Regions from separate parts of the Cellulomonas sp. P2_F12 genome, predicted to be linked through region 2. Evidence: predicted binding sites of a transcription regulator. Region 2 holds the regulator's gene; the other holds the start of a gene.
The links. Region 2 encodes HrcA, which represses chaperone genes, less so after heat shock. Its sites were predicted from a motif close to TTNGCACTCGNNNNNNNCGAGTGCNAA; they were not measured.

Region 1: groES (co-chaperone GroES) is a predicted target of HrcA. The motif match lies at 4,780-4,806, and genes of this name have one in related genera.

What each region holds. Positions count from the first base shown of each region.
Region 1 is NZ_JBFUEV010000012.1:66,615-75,030, forward strand. It holds gene guaB (IMP dehydrogenase) at 1-1,359, opposite strand, end outside; gene AC1DWH_RS19195 (helix-turn-helix transcriptional regulator) at 1,383-2,054, opposite strand; gene AC1DWH_RS19200 (MerR family transcriptional regulator) at 2,276-3,190, opposite strand; gene AC1DWH_RS19205 (WhiB family transcriptional regulator) at 3,439-3,735, shown strand; gene AC1DWH_RS19210 (hypothetical protein) at 3,850-4,242, shown strand; gene groES (co-chaperone GroES) at 4,345-4,641, opposite strand; gene AC1DWH_RS19220 (class I SAM-dependent methyltransferase) at 4,860-6,041, shown strand; gene AC1DWH_RS19225 (glutamate--cysteine ligase) at 6,041-7,189, shown strand; gene tsaD (tRNA (adenosine(37)-N6)-threonylcarbamoyltransferase complex transferase subunit TsaD) at 7,246-8,286, opposite strand; gene AC1DWH_RS19235 (malonic semialdehyde reductase) at 8,374-8,416, shown strand, end outside.
Region 2 is NZ_JBFUEV010000001.1:868,956-877,371, forward strand. It holds gene ybeY (rRNA maturation RNase YbeY) at 1-247, opposite strand, end outside; gene AC1DWH_RS04025 (PhoH family protein) at 255-1,253, opposite strand; gene AC1DWH_RS04030 (16S rRNA (uracil(1498)-N(3))-methyltransferase) at 1,340-2,098, opposite strand; gene dnaJ (molecular chaperone DnaJ) at 2,121-3,248, opposite strand; gene hrcA (heat-inducible transcriptional repressor HrcA) at 3,310-4,332, opposite strand; gene AC1DWH_RS04045 (DUF3097 domain-containing protein) at 4,471-5,328, shown strand; gene AC1DWH_RS04050 (DUF2189 domain-containing protein) at 5,377-6,477, opposite strand; gene AC1DWH_RS04055 (DUF4870 domain-containing protein) at 6,655-7,029, shown strand; gene hemW (radical SAM family heme chaperone HemW) at 7,034-8,257, opposite strand; gene lepA (translation elongation factor 4) at 8,254-8,416, opposite strand, start outside.

The DNA of each region.
Region 1 (8,416 bases), on a different contig from region 2:
GCCACCGATCAGCTGGTGCGCGACGGCCGACAGCGGGCCGCGGTACGGCACCTGACCCTCGATGCCCTCGGGGACGATCTTCTCGTCGGACGACACGTCGGCCTGGAAGTACCGGTCCTTGGAGTAGGAGATCCGGCCGCGCGACGCCATGGCGCCTAGCGACCCCATGCCGCGGTAGTGCTTGTACTGCTTGCCGTTGACGAACACGAGCTCGCCCGGCGACTCGTCGCAGCCGGCCAGCAGCGACCCGAGCATGACGGTGTCCGCGCCGGCGACGAGGGCCTTGGCGATGTCCCCGGAGTACTGCAGGCCGCCGTCGCCGATGACCGGCACGCCGGCCGGCTTGCAGGCGCGGGCGGCGTCGTAGATGGCGGTGACCTGCGGGACGCCGACGCCGGCGACCACGCGGGTGGTGCAGATGGAGCCGGGCCCGACGCCGACCTTCACGGCGTCGACCCCCGCGTCGACCAGCGCCTGCGCACCCGGGGTCGTCGCGACGTTGCCGCCGATGACCTGGACGTGGCGGGTCGCGGGGTCGGACTTCAGCCGGCGGACCATGTCGAGCATGAGCCGGGCGTGGCCGTTGGCGGTGTCGACGACGAGCGCGTCCACCCCCGCCTCGACCAGGGCGGAGGCCCGCTCCCAGGCATCCCCGAAGAAGCCGATGGCGGCACCGACGACCAGCCGACCCTCGCCGTCCTTCGTCGCGTCCGGGTACTGCTCGGTCTTCACGAAGTCCTTGACGGTGATGAGCCCGCGCAGGATCCCGGCGTCGTCGACGAGCGGCAGCTTCTCGATCTTGTGCTTGGCCAGCAGCGCCGCGGCGTCGTCGCGCGCGATCCCGACCGGCGCGGTGACCAGCGGCATCGGCGTCATGATCTCCCGCACGCGGCGGGTCTCGAACTCGCCGCCGGGCACGAACCGCAGGTCACGGTTGGTGATGATGCCGAGCAGCAGCCCGTTCTCGGCGATGACCGGCAGCCCGGACACGCGGTAGATGCCGCACAGGTGGTCGAGCTCCGCGAGCGTCGCGTCCGGGCCGACGGTGACGGGGTCCGTGATCATGCCGGACTCGGAGCGCTTCACCAGGTCGACCTGGTGCGCCTGGTCCTCGATGGACAGGTTGCGGTGCAGGATCCCGATGCCGCCCTGGCGCGCCATGGCGATGGCCATGCGCGACTCGGTGACGGTGTCCATGGCGGCCGACAGCAGCGGCACGCGCACGGAGATCTCGCGCGTCAGGCGCGAGGTGGTGTCCACCTCGCTCGGGATGACGTCCGTCTCCCCCGGCAGGAGGAGCACGTCGTCGTAGGTCAGCCCGATGCGCGCGAACGGGTCGGCAGGCGAGTGCTCCGTCATCTGGCAAGGATACGTGCTCGGAACTACCGGATCAGCCCTCGCCGTAGACCGATCGCGACGGCCTGGGCCCGGTCGTTGGCGCCGAGCTTGCGGAACAGCCGGCGGGCGTGGGTCTTGACGGTGTCCTCGGACAGGTAGAGCTCGGCGCCGATCTGCGCGTTCGACCGGCCGTGGCTCATGCCGGTGAGCACCTCGATCTCGCGCTTGGTCAGCGGCACGCCGGGGATGGCCCCCGTGGTGGGGACGCCGACCGGAGCGCCGTTCGCGTCCGGCGCGGAGACGACCGGCACACCCTCGGAGGGGGTCCGCGCGTCGCCCCGGAAGCCACCCTGGCTGGGCACGTCGACGGGCGGCGTGCGCGGCCCGGCGGGCGCGGGCAGCACGGGGCTGGCCAGCACGTGCGCGGCGACGGCGGAGAGCTCGGCGCGGCCGACGTCGGGCGCCAGGAAGCCACGGGCACCGAGCGCGAGCGCACGGTCGAGCGCCACGGTGTCGTCCGGCAGCGCGAGCAGCACGATGGCGGCGGCGGGCGCGACGGCACGCAGACGACGGATCGCCTCGATCGCCCCCGGTGCCGCCAGGTGCGCATCGAGCAGCACGACCGTCGGCGGCATGCGCCGCGCCAGGCTCAGCAGCTCGTCGACCGACGACGCCGCGCGTACCGGGCCGAGGGCGGGCACGCCGATGGAGGTCACGACGAGCCGCTCACGAACGACCGCCGAGCCGTGACAGACCACGACTCCCGCCATGTTGTATCCCCTCTCGGGCCCCGTCGGGGCACTTGGTTCCTATCGGCCGACGATCAGGCAGAAGTTAGCCGCAGTGGCGAACCCCACCCACTCCGGACGGGGCTTCGTCCGGCTGTGCGCCTCCTGAGCGGAATGTCTCCCCCACTCGGCGGCGGCGATTCGTCCGTTCAGCGCTCGACAGCCGCGGTCGCAACTGCGAGCACCTCGTGCAGCAGGCCGGTGAAGGTGCGCGCCCGGTGCACCGAGCGGTCCAGCGGGACGGCGTGCGCAGCGGCGTCGGGGACCATCACGAACTGCGGCAGGTGGGGCTGCTCGCCGGCGAGCCGCTCCACCACCTCGAGGTCCGCGTCGACCCGCTCCCCCAGCGTCACGACGGCCTTCGCCCGGGTCATGGCCGCGAGCTCGACGGCGTGGTGGGCGCCGACGGGACCGCCGACGATCCGGGCATCCACCCCCTCCGCCGCGAGCGCGCCGGCCAGGGCGTGCGCGACGAGCGGCCGGGGTTCGCGCGGGGCGACGAGCACGAGGACCACGGGCCGCCGGGCACCTGCCAGGGGCGCGAGGCGCTGCCGCAGGGCCGCGAGCACGCCGGCGTGCACCGCGGCGACCGCGTCGACCCCGGGCGGGTCCACCACGGTCCGGCGGGCCAGAGCGGCGAGCACGGGCTCGACCAGGGCAGTCCACCACTGCACGACGTCACCCCGGCCGTCGAGAGCGAGCAGGCGGTGGCACCGGTCCACGTCCCCCGCGAGCGCGGCGTCCACGACGGCGGTCGGCGTCGACTCGCCGTCCAGGGCATCCGCGGCCGGGCCGGCGGCGACGTCGGTCGCGAGCGCGATGCGGGCGGACTCGGCGGGCGCGACGCCGTCGAGCGTGAGCCGGCGCATCACCAGCAGACGTTCCACGTCGACGGCCGAGTACCGGCGGTGCGCGCCCGCGGAGTGCTCCGACGGACCGAGCCCGTACCGACGGTCCCAGGTGCGCAGCGTGGCGGGGGCGACGCCCAGCCGTCGGGCCACCGCGGCGACGGCGAGGGCGGGCGTCGGCGGTCCCGCCGGTTCGTCGTCCTCGCGCGTCACCATGGCGCGATTCTGCCAGGCCACGTCGAATCGGCCCGCCCTGGCGTGTCGCACGACGACACGCCGACCTGCGGCTTCACCCGCAATCGCGTCATCACACGAATGTGTGACACGGTCTTGAACAACTTCTGGCGCGGTTGTAACGTCCTCTCCAACGCGTCACCCCGTAGACATCGCGGGCTTCCCGTGTTCACGACTTCCCGGCGCAGCCGCCATCGCGGCCACGCGACGGATCGACTGAGGAGGAACTCATGGCCGAGATCTCGCGCCTTCCCGGACCGGTGATGGACCTGTGGGAGTGGCAGTTCGACGGAGCCTGCCGCGACGAGGACCAGGACCTCTTCTTCCACCCCGAGGGCGAGCGGGGCTCCGCACGCCGTCGCCGCGCCGAGGCCGCCAAGGCGATCTGCGCCACGTGCCCGGTCATCAAGGAGTGCCGCGAGCAGTCGCTGGCCGTCCGGGAGCCCTACGGCGTGTGGGGCGGGCTGTCCGAGGACGAGCGCGCCGCGATCCTCGCCCAGCGCGGCCGCGCCAGCCGGGTCGGCTGACTCCAGCACCCACGATCACAGCTCCCACGAGCAGAGCCCTCCCCTCGGCACGACGAGGGGAGGGCTCTTCCGTGTGCCGCGCAAGATCTGCCCCGTCGGGGACACAGTCCGGGTATGGACCGAGGCCGACGGACGGCGGCGATCGCGCTCGGGGTGGCGCTCGCCCTCTCGGCGTGCCAGGGCGGGAGTGCGCCGGCATCGTTCACCGAGCGCACCGAGCTGCCCTCCTGCGGCACGGTCCAGGTCGACCAGGGCAGGACGGTCGGCGACGACGCGTGGGCCTGCCTCGACGACGCGGCGACGGCTGACGGCGCCGAGCTCGTCGTGACCGCCCTGAGCACGGAGGGCGACCCCCTCACCACCTACTACCGCGTGGGTCCGGGCATCGACGGCCTCGAGCTGTTCGTCGACAGCACCCAGGACGAGTGGGGCGTGCAGGGCTGGATCCACCAGGTCTGCCCGGACACCGTCACGGCGGCGGAGCCGCTGGGCTGCGCGGACGTCTAGAAGGCGGACGTCCAGGAAGCGGACGCCCATGAACGAGCAGGGCCCCCACGGCGTCGCCGTGAGGGCCCTGCTGCGTGCGGGGCGGCTAGTGCGCCCCGGCGATCACTTGACGACGATCGCGAGGATGTCGCGGGCCGAGAGGATGAGGAACTCCTCGCCCGAGTACTTGACCTCGGTGCCGCCGTACTTCGAGTAGATGACCTTGTCGCCGACGGCGACGTCGAGCGGGATCCGGTTGCCGTTGTCGTCGACACGGCCGGGACCGACCGCCAGGACCTCGCCCTCCTGGGGCTTCTCCTTGGCGCTGTCCGGGATGACGAGACCGGAAGCGGTCGTCGTCTCTGCCTCGAGCGTCTTGACGACGATCCGGTCCTCGAGGGGCTTGATGGAGACCGACACAGCGGACCTCCCCTTCGCATGTGAGTAGTTCTCTGAGGTTCGTGCGCGCTGTCGGGCCACGTCGTCGCGGGTGCCGCGGCCTGGAGCACAGCTGGCACACTCACCGGGAGAGTGCCAGCCACTCACTCTAGGAACCGGTTAGCACTCGGTCAAGGCGAGTGCCAGCAAGCCGTCCGGATCACCCCCCGGGAGGGTCGCTGCGTGCGAGGATCGCGGGCATGGACCGCGACGGCATCGCCCAGCTGCTCAGCCCCGCGGGCTGGGCCCTGCTGTCGGCGCTGCCGCCGTACGACGAGTCCCGCACGATGGCCCTGTCCGAGCGCCTGCGCGACGAGGGCATCGACCCCGCGCTCGTCGCCGCCGCTCTCACCCAGTCGCGCCTGCGCGCCAAGGCCGCCGCCAAGTTCGGCACGTTCGCGGACGGCATGCTCTTCACCGCGGCCGGCCTCGAGCAGGCCACGCGCCTCTCCGTCGCCGCCCACCACGCCCGCCGGTACCGGGACGCGGGCAGCACCCTGGTCGCGGACCTCACCAGCGGCATCGGCGCGGACGCCATGGCCTTCGCCGGCATCGGTCTGAGCGTGCTGGCCACCGACGTGGACGAGGCGACCGCCGCGATCGCGACCGTGAACCTGCGGCACTTCCCCGACGCGCACGTGCGGCACGGCGACGGGCTCGCGCTGGACCTCGAGGCCGAGGGTGTCGACGGGGTCTACGCGGACCCCGCACGCCGGACCTCCTCGGGCAGCCGGGTGTTCGACCCGGCCGCGTACGAGCCGTCGCTCGACGCGGTCCTCGCCGTCCGCGAGCGGGTGCCCGCGCTCGGGCTCAAGCTCGGCCCGGGCATCCCCCACACGGCTCTGCCCGGCGACGCCCACGCGCAGTGGGTCTCGGTCGACGGCGACGTGGTCGAGGTCGGGCTCTGGTTCGGTCCGCTCGCCCCGGAGGGGCCGGGCCGCTCCGCGCTGGTCCTGCGCGCGGGCGAGGCGCACGTGGTGGAGCAGACCTCCGACGAGCGGCCGCCGACCGGGCCCGTGGGCGGCTACCTCTACGAGCCCGACGGCGCCGTGATCCGCGCGGGGCTGGTCGGCGAGATCGCGGCCCAGGTGCGCGGCCGGCTCGTCGACCCCACCATCGCGTACGTGACGTCGGACGCGCTGGTGCCGGTGCCGGCCGCGACCGCGTACCGGGTGCTCGACACCATGCCGTTCGGCCTCAAGCGGCTCCGGACCTACCTGCGAGGTCGCGACGTGGGAAAGCTCACCATCAAGAAGCGCGGCACCGCCGTGGTGCCCGAGCAGCTGCGCCGCCAGCTCGACCTGCGGGGCACCGCGACGGGCACGATCATCCTCACGCGCGTCGCCGGCAGCCAGCAGGTGCTCGTGGTGGAGCCCGCCTGATGGCCGCCCCGGTGCCGCTGCCGTTCGCGCAGTCCGAGCGCTCGACCGTCGGGATCGAGTGGGAGGTCGGGCTGGTCGACGCCGACTCCGGCGACCTGCGCCAGGCCGCCGAGGCGGTGCTGGCGGCGGTCCGACCCGCGGACGGGTCCGAGCACCCGCTGATCACCCAGGAGCTGCTGCTCAACACCGTGGAGATCCGGTCGAACAAGAGCCGGACCATCGCCGAGGCGACCGCCGACCTCCAGCGCGCCCTCGACGAGGTGAGCGCGGTCGCCTCTCCCCTGCGCATCGAGCTCATGGGCGGCGCCACGCACCCGTTCGCGCACTGGGCGCAGCAGAAGGTCACCGACAAGCAGCGGTATGCCACCCTCATCGACCGCACGCAGTGGTGGGGCCGGCAGATGCTCATCTACGGCGTGCACGTGCACGTCGGCATCGAGGACCGCGACAAGGTCCTGCCGATCTCGAGGGCGATGCTCACGGTGTTCGCGCACATCCAGTCGTTGTCGGCGTCGTCCCCGTTCTGGGGCGGCAAGGACACGGGCTACGCGTCCAACCGCGCGCTCCTCTTCCAGCAGCTGCCGACCGCCGGGCTGCCGTTCGGCTTCGAGGAGTGGTCGCAGCTCGAGCAGTACGTGGGCGACATGCTGCACACCGGCGTGATCGACCAGTTCGACGAGGTCCGCTGGGACGTCCGTCCGTCTCCCCGGTTCGGCACCCTGGAGATGCGGATCGCCGACGGCGCCTCCAACCTTCTCGAGGTCGCGGCGATCTCGGCGCTCACGCACTGCTTCGTCGAGCACTTCTCGACCATGCTCGACCGCGGCGAGACGCTGCCCACGCTGCCGCCGTGGTTCGCGCAGGAGAACAAGTGGCGCTCGGCCCGCTACGGCATGGACGCGATCATCATCACGAACGCGGCCGGCGACGAGGAGCTGGTCACCGACGCCGTCGGCCGCTGGCTGGTCGACCTGGCCCCGGTCGCCGAGCGGCTGGGCTGCGCCGCCGAGCTCGAGCAGGTGCGCGTGATCCTGCGCCGGGGCGCGTCCTACCAGCGCCAGCGCGCGGTCGCCCGGCGGCATGCGGGCGAGCTCGACGCCGTCGTCCGCTCGCTCGTCGCCGAGATGAAGGCCGGGCGACCCCTCTAGACCGTCGTGGTCGCCCCGCTAGACCGTCGTGGTCGCCCCGCCCGACCGAGCAGTCCTCAGACCAGCACGGTCGTCAGCGGCATCGACGAGTCGACCGGCAGGTCGAGCGACGACGGCGGGAGGCCGCGGCGCACGACCGCGGAGCCGAGAGCCGCGATCATGGCCCCGTTGTCGGTGCAGTAGCGGATCGGGGGGATGCGGAGCTCGATCCCGGCCTCGGCGCAGCGCTTCGCGGCCATGTCCCGCAGCTGCGAGTTCGCGGAGAAGCCGCCGCCGACCACCAGGGTCTCGACGCCGTGGGCGCGGCAGGCGGCGATCGTCTTCGCGGTCAGCACGTCGGCCACGGCCTCCGCGAACGATGCGGCGACGTCGGGCAGCGGCACCTCCAGGCCGGCGTCCTGCCGGGCCTCGACCCACCGGGCGACGGCCGTCTTGAGGCCGGAGAACGAGAAGTCGGCGGCGTGCGCGGCCTGGTCCTTGGCTGCGGTCAGGCCCCGCGGGAAGCGGATCGCGGTGGGGTCGCCCTCGCGCGCGAGCCGATCGATGTGCGGGCCGCCGGGGTACGGGAGCCCGAGCAGCCGGCCGACCTTGTCGAACGCCTCGCCCGCCGCGTCGTCCAGCGTCGAGCCGAGCTCGGTGATGTTCACCGTGTCGTCGATGAGCAGCAGGGACGAGTGGCCGCCCGAGACCACCAGCGCCATGACCCGCTCGGGGAACGCGCCGTCGACCAGCTCGTCGACGACCGCGTGGCCGATCACGTGGTTGACGCCGTAGAGCGGCTTGTCGAGCGCGAGGGCGAGGGCCTTCGCCGCCGACGCGCCCACCGTCAGGGGGCCGACGAGCCCCGGGCCGGCGGTGACCGCGATCGCGTCGACCTCGCCGAGCGAGACGTCGGCGGTGGCCAGCGCCCGCTCGATCGTCGGCACCATGGCCTCGAGGTGCGCCCGCGACGCGATCTCCGGGATGATCCCGCCGAACCGCGCGTGCTCGTCGACCGAGCTGGCGACCGTGTCGACCAGCAGGTCGAAGCCGCGCACGAGGGCGACGCCCGTCTCGTCGCAAGAGGTCTCGATCCCGAGCACGAGAGGGTCTGCCATGCCCACCAGGATAGGTGGGCCGCGGACTGTGACCACCGCCACCCCGCTGCCCGGAACAACCCTGGATAGTTGACGCTTCAACAAGACATGACCACTGACACGACCGTCCTGGATGGCCTCGACTTCCCGA
Region 2 (8,416 bases):
CGGCCGGCGTCGGGTCACCCTCGCGGCCCGGTCGCAGCTCGTCCATGGGGAACGACAGCACGTCGGTGGGGCCGGGCTCGTCCATCCACTTCACGTGCAGGTCCGTCATGACGTCGGTGCCCACCAGCAGGATCGACACGTCCGTCTGCGGGTGCACGTGCATCTCGTCCAGCACGTAGCGCGCGAGCGCGGCGAACTCCGCCTCGTCGACGTCGTAGCCCGACTCGTTGTTGACCTCGACGCTCATGGCCGCCTCAGCTCCTGTCCCAGCGCGCGTACGCGTCGATGATCTCGCTGACCAGGCGGTGCCGGACCACGTCCGACGACGTCAGGCGGCAGAACGCGACGTCGTCGACACCCGCCAGGATCTGCTCGACCACGCGCAGGCCCGAGGTCTGCGACGACGGCAGGTCCACCTGCGTGACGTCCCCGGTCACGACGACCTTGGAGCCGAAGCCGAGGCGGGTCAGGAACATCTTCATCTGCTCGACGGAGGTGTTCTGCGCCTCGTCGAGGATGATGAACGCGTCGTTGAGGGTGCGGCCGCGCATGTAGGCCAGCGGCGCCACCTCGATGGTCCCGGCCTCCATCAGCCGCGGGATCGACTCGGCGTCCACCATGTCGTGCAGCGCGTCGTAGAGGGGCCGCAGGTACGGGTCGATCTTGTCCGACAGGCTGCCGGGCAGGAACCCGAGCCGCTCGCCCGCCTCGACCGCGGGACGCGTCAGCACGATGCGGTGCACCTGGCGGTCCTGCAGCGCCTGCACGGCCTTGGCCATCGCCAGGTACGTCTTGCCGGTGCCGGCCGGACCGATGCCGAACGTCACCGTGTGCCGGTCGATCGCGTCGACGTAGTCCTTCTGGCCGGCCGTCTTGGCGCGGATGGTGCGGCCGCGGCCGGTGAGGATGTTGAACGAGAGGACGTCGGCGGGGCGGGCGGTCGACGCCGCCGTGAGCATCGCGACGGACCGGGTGACGACGTCGGGGGTCAGCGGGGTGCCGCCTGCCGCCATCTCGACCAGCTCGTCGACCAGCCGGGACACCAGGGCCACGTCGCCGACCGGGCCGGCGAGCCGCACCTCGTTGCCGCGCACGTGGATGTCGACGGTGGTGAACCCCGACTCGATGGTCCGCAGCACCTCGTCGCGCAGGCCGAGCAGCTCGACCATCGAGACCTCGGACGGGACGCTGATCCTGTGCTCGACGCGCGCGGGTGCGCCGGTGGGACGCGCTGCGGATGTGGACTCGGCCATGTGCTCGGCGTGCGCCGTGCGCTCCTTAGGTCAGGTGCGGGTGTTCCGGTACGCGGTCAGTCTACGAGTCCGCGCCCACAGCAATCTCAGCCCCAGCGACCGAGCCGCTCGGCGAGCAGCGCGAGCGCGACCGGTCCGGCCGTCGACGTCCGCAGCACGTGCGGTCCCAGCCGGACGGCGCGCGCGCCCGCGTCGAGCAGCCGCCCGAGCTCGACGTCGCCGATCCCGCCCTCGGGCCCGACCAGGACGAGGCACTCGCCGGCGTCGGGCAGCGCCGTGGCGGCGATGGCGTCGGTCGCGTCCTCGTGCAGCACCAGGGCGACCCCACCGGCGCCGACCACGCCGCGGACGCGCTCGACCAGGCCCTTCGCGTCCAGCGCGACCTCGACGTCGGGCACGCGAGCGCGCCGCGACTGCTTGGCGGCCGCCCGGACCGTGCCCACCCAGCGGGCGCGGCTCTTCGCGGCCCGGTCACCGCGCCACACGACGATCGAGCGGTCCGCCTGCCACGGCACCACCGCGTCGACTCCCACCTCGGTGGCCGCCTCGATCGCCATCTCGTCGCGGTCGCCCTTGGCGAGGGCCTGCACCAGCACCAGGGTGACGGCGGGTGCGGGCTCGACGACGCGCTGCTGCACCTGCACCAGCACGCCGTCGCCGGTCACCGTGCCGACCAGGCCGACGAGCCGCACGCCCGCGCCGTCGACGACGTCCACGCGCTCCCCCGGCCCGCGGCGCTGCACGACGCCCGCATGGCGCCCCTCGGTGCCGGCGAGCAGGTAGGTGCCGCCGTCGACGACCGCGTCGAGCGAGCCGGGCTCGGCCAGGAAGACGGGCGCGCTCATGACGCGGCCGGCGCCGTCATGCTCAGCGGCCCGAGAGCTTGTCGCGGAGCTTCGCGAACACGCCGGTGTTCGACGCCGCGAGCCGGGCCTCCGGACGCTCCTCGCCGCGCAGGGTGGCCAGCCGCCGCAGCAGCTCGGCCTGCTCGTCGTCCATCGCCGTCGGCACGTGCACCTCGACGTGGACGTGCAGGTCACCGCGGCCGGAGGCGTGGAGGTGACCGACGCCGAGGCCCTTGATCGTGACGACCTGCGCCGGCTGCGTGCCGGGGCGCAGATCGACCTCGCGCGCACCGTCGAGGGTGTCCAGGGTGAGGACGGTGCCGAGCGCCGCCGCCGTCATGGGCACCTCGAGGGTCGCGTGCAGGTCGTCGCCGCGCCGCACGAACGTGTCGTGCTTGCGCTCGCGGACCTCCAGGTACACGTCGCCCGCGGGGCCACCGGCCGGACCGACCTCGCCCTGGCCCGTGAGCTTGATCCGGGTGCCGGTGTCGACGCCCGCCGGGACGTCGACGCTCAGCGTGCGGCGCGAGCGGACGCGGCCCTCGCCCGAGCACTCGGTGCACGGCTCGGGGATGACGGTGCCGAACCCGTGGCACGCGGCGCACGGCTGGGTCGTCATGACCTGGCCGAGGAACGAGCGGGCGACCCGCTGGACCGAGCCCCGACCGCCGCAGACCTCGCAGGTGCGGGGCGACGTGCCGGGCCGGCAGCACGAGCCGCTGCACGTCGGGCAGACGACGGCCGTGTCGACCGGCACGTCCTTGTGGATCCCGAACGTGACGTCGGCGAGGTCCAGGTCGAGGCGGACGAGCGCGTCCTGCCCGCGGCGGGCGCGCGGGATCGGTCCCCGCTGCGCCGCGGCGCCGGTCGCGGCGCCGAAGAACGTCTCGAAGATGTCCTGGAAGCCGAAGCCGCCGCCCATCCCGCCGCCGGGCGACGACGGGTCGCCGCCCAGGTCGTACGCGCGCCGCTTCTCGGGGTTGCCCAGCACGTCGTACGCGCGCGAGACGTCCTTGAACCGGTCCTCGGAGCCCGCGTCCGTGCCCGCGACGTCCGGGTGGTGCTCGCGCGCGAGCTTGCGGTAGGCCTTCTTGATCTGCTCGGGGCTGGCGTCCCGCGGGACGCCGAGGACCTCGTAGTAGTCGGTCACGGGAGGGGGTGCTCACTTCCAGCTGTCGTTGACAGGGTCACGGAGGGGGTCTCGTGGCGGGTCATTGGGCGAGGATGCGCGTCAGGTAGCGGGCGACCGCGCGGACCGCGGACATGGTGCCGGGGTAGTCCATCCGGAGCGGGCCGATCGAGCCCACGCGGGCCACCGAACCTCCGCCCTCGTCGCCGTAGCCGGTGGTCACGAAACTCGTCTCGAACAGCCCGTCGTGCTGGTTCTCGCGACCGATGCGCACCGACACTGTCGCCGAGTCCTCGGCCATCTCCGAGAGCAGCCGCAGCAGCACGACCTGCTCCTCGAGCGCCTCGAGCACGGGGCCGATCGACCGGACGTCGGTGCCCCCGACGCGCGCGAGGTTCGCGGTGCCGGCGAGCACGACGCGCTCCTCGCTCTCCTGCGCGAGCGTCTCCTCGACGACCCCGACCACCGCGCCGACGAGCCCCTGGTCGCCGGGCGCGAACCCGTCGCTCAGCTCGCCCAGCGCCACCGGCAGCTCGGAGAGGCGCCGGCCGGCGGCGCTGACGTTGAGGCGCGAGCGCAGCCGTGCGACGACCGCCTCGTCGAAGTCCGAGCCCAGCTCGAGCGTCCGCTGCTCGACACGCCCGGTGTCCGTGATGAGGACGACCAGCAGGTGGCGGGCGCCCACGGGCACCAGCTCCACGTGCCGCAGCGCGGAGCGCCGCAGCGACGGGTACTGCACGACGGCGACCTGGTGCGTCAGCTGCGCGATGAGGCGCACGGCGCGGTCCACCACGTCGTCGAGGTCCTGCGCGCTCTCCAGGAAGGCGCCGATGGCGCGGCGCTCGGGGCTCGACAGGGGCTTGACGGTGGAGAGCCGGTCGACGAAGAGCCGGTAGCCCTTGTCGGTCGGCACGCGACCGGCCGAGGTGTGCGGCTGGGCGATGTACCCGCCCTCCTCGAGCGCGGCCATGTCGTTGCGGATGGTCGCGGGTGACACGCCGAGCGAGTGGCGCTCCACCAGCGCGCGGGAGCCCACGGGCTCCTTGGTGGCGACGTAGTCCTCGACGATCGCCCGCAGCACGTCCAGCCGTCGGTCCTCGCTCATGTCGCCTCCTCCGTCTGGTCGTCCGCGTACGCGCACCGGGTAGCACTCCCCGCACGGGAGTGCCAATGCTACGCCGCGGACGCGACACCCACGGGGCGGCTGCGGCCCGTCGCGGAGATGCGCCTCTACGCTGCCCGGGTGAACGACGACCGCTACGGCTCGGACGTGCTCGGGGGCTCCGGCTCGACGCACCACCGGCCCACCCGCACCAGCCGCCCGCAGGCCGCCGAGACCGGCCTCGTCGTCGAGGAGGTCACCACCGGGTGGGTCGGCGCCGTCGTGCGGGTCGAGAAGTCGGGCGGCCAGCACGTGGTCGTCCTCGAGGACCGCCGTGGCCGGACGCGCACGTTCCCGCTCGGACGGGGCTTCTGGCTCGACGGCGAGCCCGTGGCCCTGACCGCCCCCGTGCGCGCCCCGGCACCCGCGAAGCCCACCCGGACCGCCTCGGGCTCGGTCGCCGTCCACGACGCCCGCGCCCGCATCGCCCGCGGCAGCCGGATCTGGGTCGAGGGCAAGCACGACGCCGAGCTGGTGGAGAAGGTCTGGGGCGACGACCTGCGGCTCGAGGGCGTCGTGGTCGAGCTGCTCGACGGCGTCGACAACCTGGCCGAGGCCCTGCGCGACTTCCGCCCCGAACCGGGCCGGCGCGTCGGCGTGCTCGTCGACCACCTCGTCGCCGGGTCCAAGGAGAGCCGGATCGCCGCCGACGCCGTCCGCGGCCACCCCGCCGGCTCGGTCCTCGTGCTGGGCCACCCGTACGTCGACGTGTGGCAGGCCGTCCGCCCCGAGCGCATCGGGCTCGCCGCCTGGCCCACGATCGAGCGCGGCACCGAGTGGAAGCACGGCATCCTGCGCGAGCTGGGGTGGCCGGCCGACGAGCAGGCCGACGTCGCCCGCGCGTGGCAGCGCATCCTGCGCTCGGTGCGCAGCTACGCCGACCTCGAGCCCAGCCTCCTGGGCCGCGTGGAGGAGCTCATCGACTTCGTCACGACGTGACGAGCCCCGGCCCGCCGGAGGGCGGACCGGGGCACCGAGCGTCGTGCGTCAGAGCGTGGGCGGCGCGATGGGGTCGCCCAGCAGCCGACGGAACAGGAAGGCCGTGGCGATGAGCACCACGGGGATGGCGACGAAGAGGCCGAGGCCGCACAGCAGGGCGCCGGCGAAGATGATGACGAGGCTGAGCAGGTAGAACAGGATCGTCGTCGACAGGTTCGCGGTGATGAGCTGCACGCTCGAGCGCAGCGCGTCGATGGGGTTGATGTGCTTGTCGATGACGAACCAGAGCGTGAAGAACAGCAGGAAGTTCACCGCGATCGAGATCAGCCAGCCGATGACGGGGATCCAAGAGACGAACCCGACCACCAGGTTGATGCCGGCGAGCAGCAGGGCGGTCAGCAGGATCGGGCCGACATCGGTGAACGTGAAGAACGTGCCGAGCTTGACCTCGCGCCCGTCCGTGATGCCGAGCGCCGCGCGGATGAACGCCGCCTCGATCAGGTACCCCACCAGGGCGAGCGCCGCGTAGAGGATCACGGTCACGAACGAGAACCCGACGCCCATGAGGCCGCCGCCGTTGCGGTTGGGGTCGGTGAGGCTCGCGCCCCCGATGAGGATCCCCCAGAGGATCGCCGCCACGGCGGCACCGACGATGAGCCAGATCAGCGTCGCCAGGATGAAGAGCCCACCCGACCGCGTGAAGCCCTTCCACCCGTAGGAGTAGGCCTCGCCGATGGGTGATGCCGGCACCGGAGCGCCGTAGCCGCCCGCGGGCGGCGGGTATGCACCGGGAGCTGCCGAGGCGTAGCCGGCCGGGGGCGGGTAGCTGCCGGGCGCGGGCTGGCCGTACTGCGGCTGCCCGTAGTCCGGGGCCGGCGGCGGGGGCGGAGGCGGCGGGTATCCCGCACCGGGCGCCGGCGGAGCGGGCGGGGCCGGCGGAGCGGGCGGAGCGACCGGGGGCGCGACGGGCGGGGCCGGGGGCGCGACGGGCGGAGCGGGCTCGGGTGCGGGCGGCGCCGGCGGTGCCGCCTCGGCGGCGGGCTCCTCGACGGGGTCGGGCACGACAGGGGGTGTCTCGGGCACGACAGGCTCAGGTGCCTGCGCGGGATCGTCGTCACGCGGCGGGGTACCGCCGGGGTTCTCGCTCATGCGTGGCCTCCCTGGTCACAGGGCGTTCGTCGCCCAGGCCTGAGCGAACCGAAGCCGGGGGCACGTGTCAAGGAATCGGGTCTACCGGGCATGTCGGACCGCCCGACGCGACGCCGGCACCGTCGGTAGGCTGCGCGTGCCGTCAGGTCGACGGCCCCCGGACGAGGAGCGAGCCCGATGTCGTACGAGCACCCGCAGAGCCCGCCGCCGAGCAGCGCGGACCAGACGAGGAACCTGGGCATGCTCGCCCACCTCGGCGGGATCCTGGCCTACCTCTACGTCGGCTGGGTCCCTGCGCTGGTGATCTGGCTGGTCAACCGCGAGAAGGGCACCGCCGACGAGGCTCGCGTGGCGCTCAACTTCCAGCTGACCGTGCTCATCGGCCTGGTGGCGTGCGCGATCGTCCGGGCGATCCCCGTGCTCGGCTTCATCGGCTGGATCGGCTCCGTCGCGCTCGGCATCATCAGCCTGGTCCTGAGCATCCTCGCCGCCGTCGCCGTGCAGCGCGGCGGCTCGTACCGGTACCCGTTCAGCCTCGAGCTGGTGCGCTGAGGCCTCAGCCGACGAGGGTGCGGACCACGGCGTCCGCCAGCAGCCGACCGCGGCGCGTGAGCACGATCCGCCGGCCCGCGACCGCGGCGCGGCCGTCGACCAAGCCGTCGGCCACGAGGCCCGCCACCGACGGGCGCGCCTCGGTCGGCAGGTCGTCCAGGGCGAGCCCCGAGGCCAGCCGGACGCCGAGCATGAGCCGTTCCAGCACGGCCCCGTCGCCCGTGACGGTCTCCCGCCCCGCCGCGGGGCTCAGACCGCGGTCCAGCCGGTCCGCGTACGCGCGCGGGTGCTTGACGTTCCACCAGCGCACCCCGCCGACGTGGCTGTGCGCCCCGGGACCGATCCCCCACCAGTCGTCGCCGCGCCAGTAGCTGAGGTTGTGCCGGCAGGCGTCGGCGGGCGTCCGCGCCCAGTTGCTCACCTCGTACCAGCCGAGCCCGGCGGCCTCGAACAGGTCGTCCGCCAGCTCGTACTTCGCGGCCTGGTCGTCGCCGTCGGGCAGCTCGAGCTCGCCGCGCCGCACCTGGACCGCCATCCGCGTGCCGGGCTCGACCACCAGCGCGTACGCGGAGACGTGGTCGACACCCGTGGCCAGCGCCGCCTCGACGCTGGTCCGCCAGTCGTCGAGCGACTCCCCCGGCGTCCCGTAGATGAGGTCGAGCGACACGGCCAGGCCGGCCTCCTGCGCCCAACGCACGACGTCCGGGATCCGACGCGGGTCGTGCGTGCGGTCCAGCGTTGCCAGCACGTGCGGCACCGCCGACTGCATGCCGAACGACACGCGCGTGAACCCGGCGTCCGCCAGCGCGGCCAGCGACCCGGGCGTCACGGAGTCGGGGTTCGCCTCCGTGGTGACCTCGACGTCGTCGGCGAGCCCCCAGGCGTCCCGCACCCCGCCGAGCATCCGCGCGAGGTCCGGCACCGACAGGACCGTGGGAGTGCCGCCGCCGACGAACACGGTGCTCACCGGGCGGGCGGGCAGGTCCTCGAGCACCCGGGAGGCCAGCTCGATCTCGCGCAGAGCCGTGTCCGCGTAGGCGCTCTGGCTCGCGCCGCCGCCCAGCTCGGTCGCGGTGTAGGTGTTGAAGTCGCAGTACCCGCAGCGGACCGTGCAGAACGGCACGTGCAGGTAGAGGCCGAACGCGCGGTCGTCGGCGCCGATGAGCGCCGACTCCGGCAGGCGGCCGTCGTCGGGCGCGACGTCTCCCTCCGGGAGCGCCGGACTCACTTCTTCTTCGCGTCCTTGCCGCCGGCCGACCCGGCGGGCTCGCTCGAGAGCGCGGCGATGAAGGCCTCCTGCGGCACGTCGACCCGACCGATCGTCTTCATGCGCTTCTTGCCCTCCTTCTGCTTCTCGAGGAGCTTGCGCTTGCGGGTGATGTCGCCG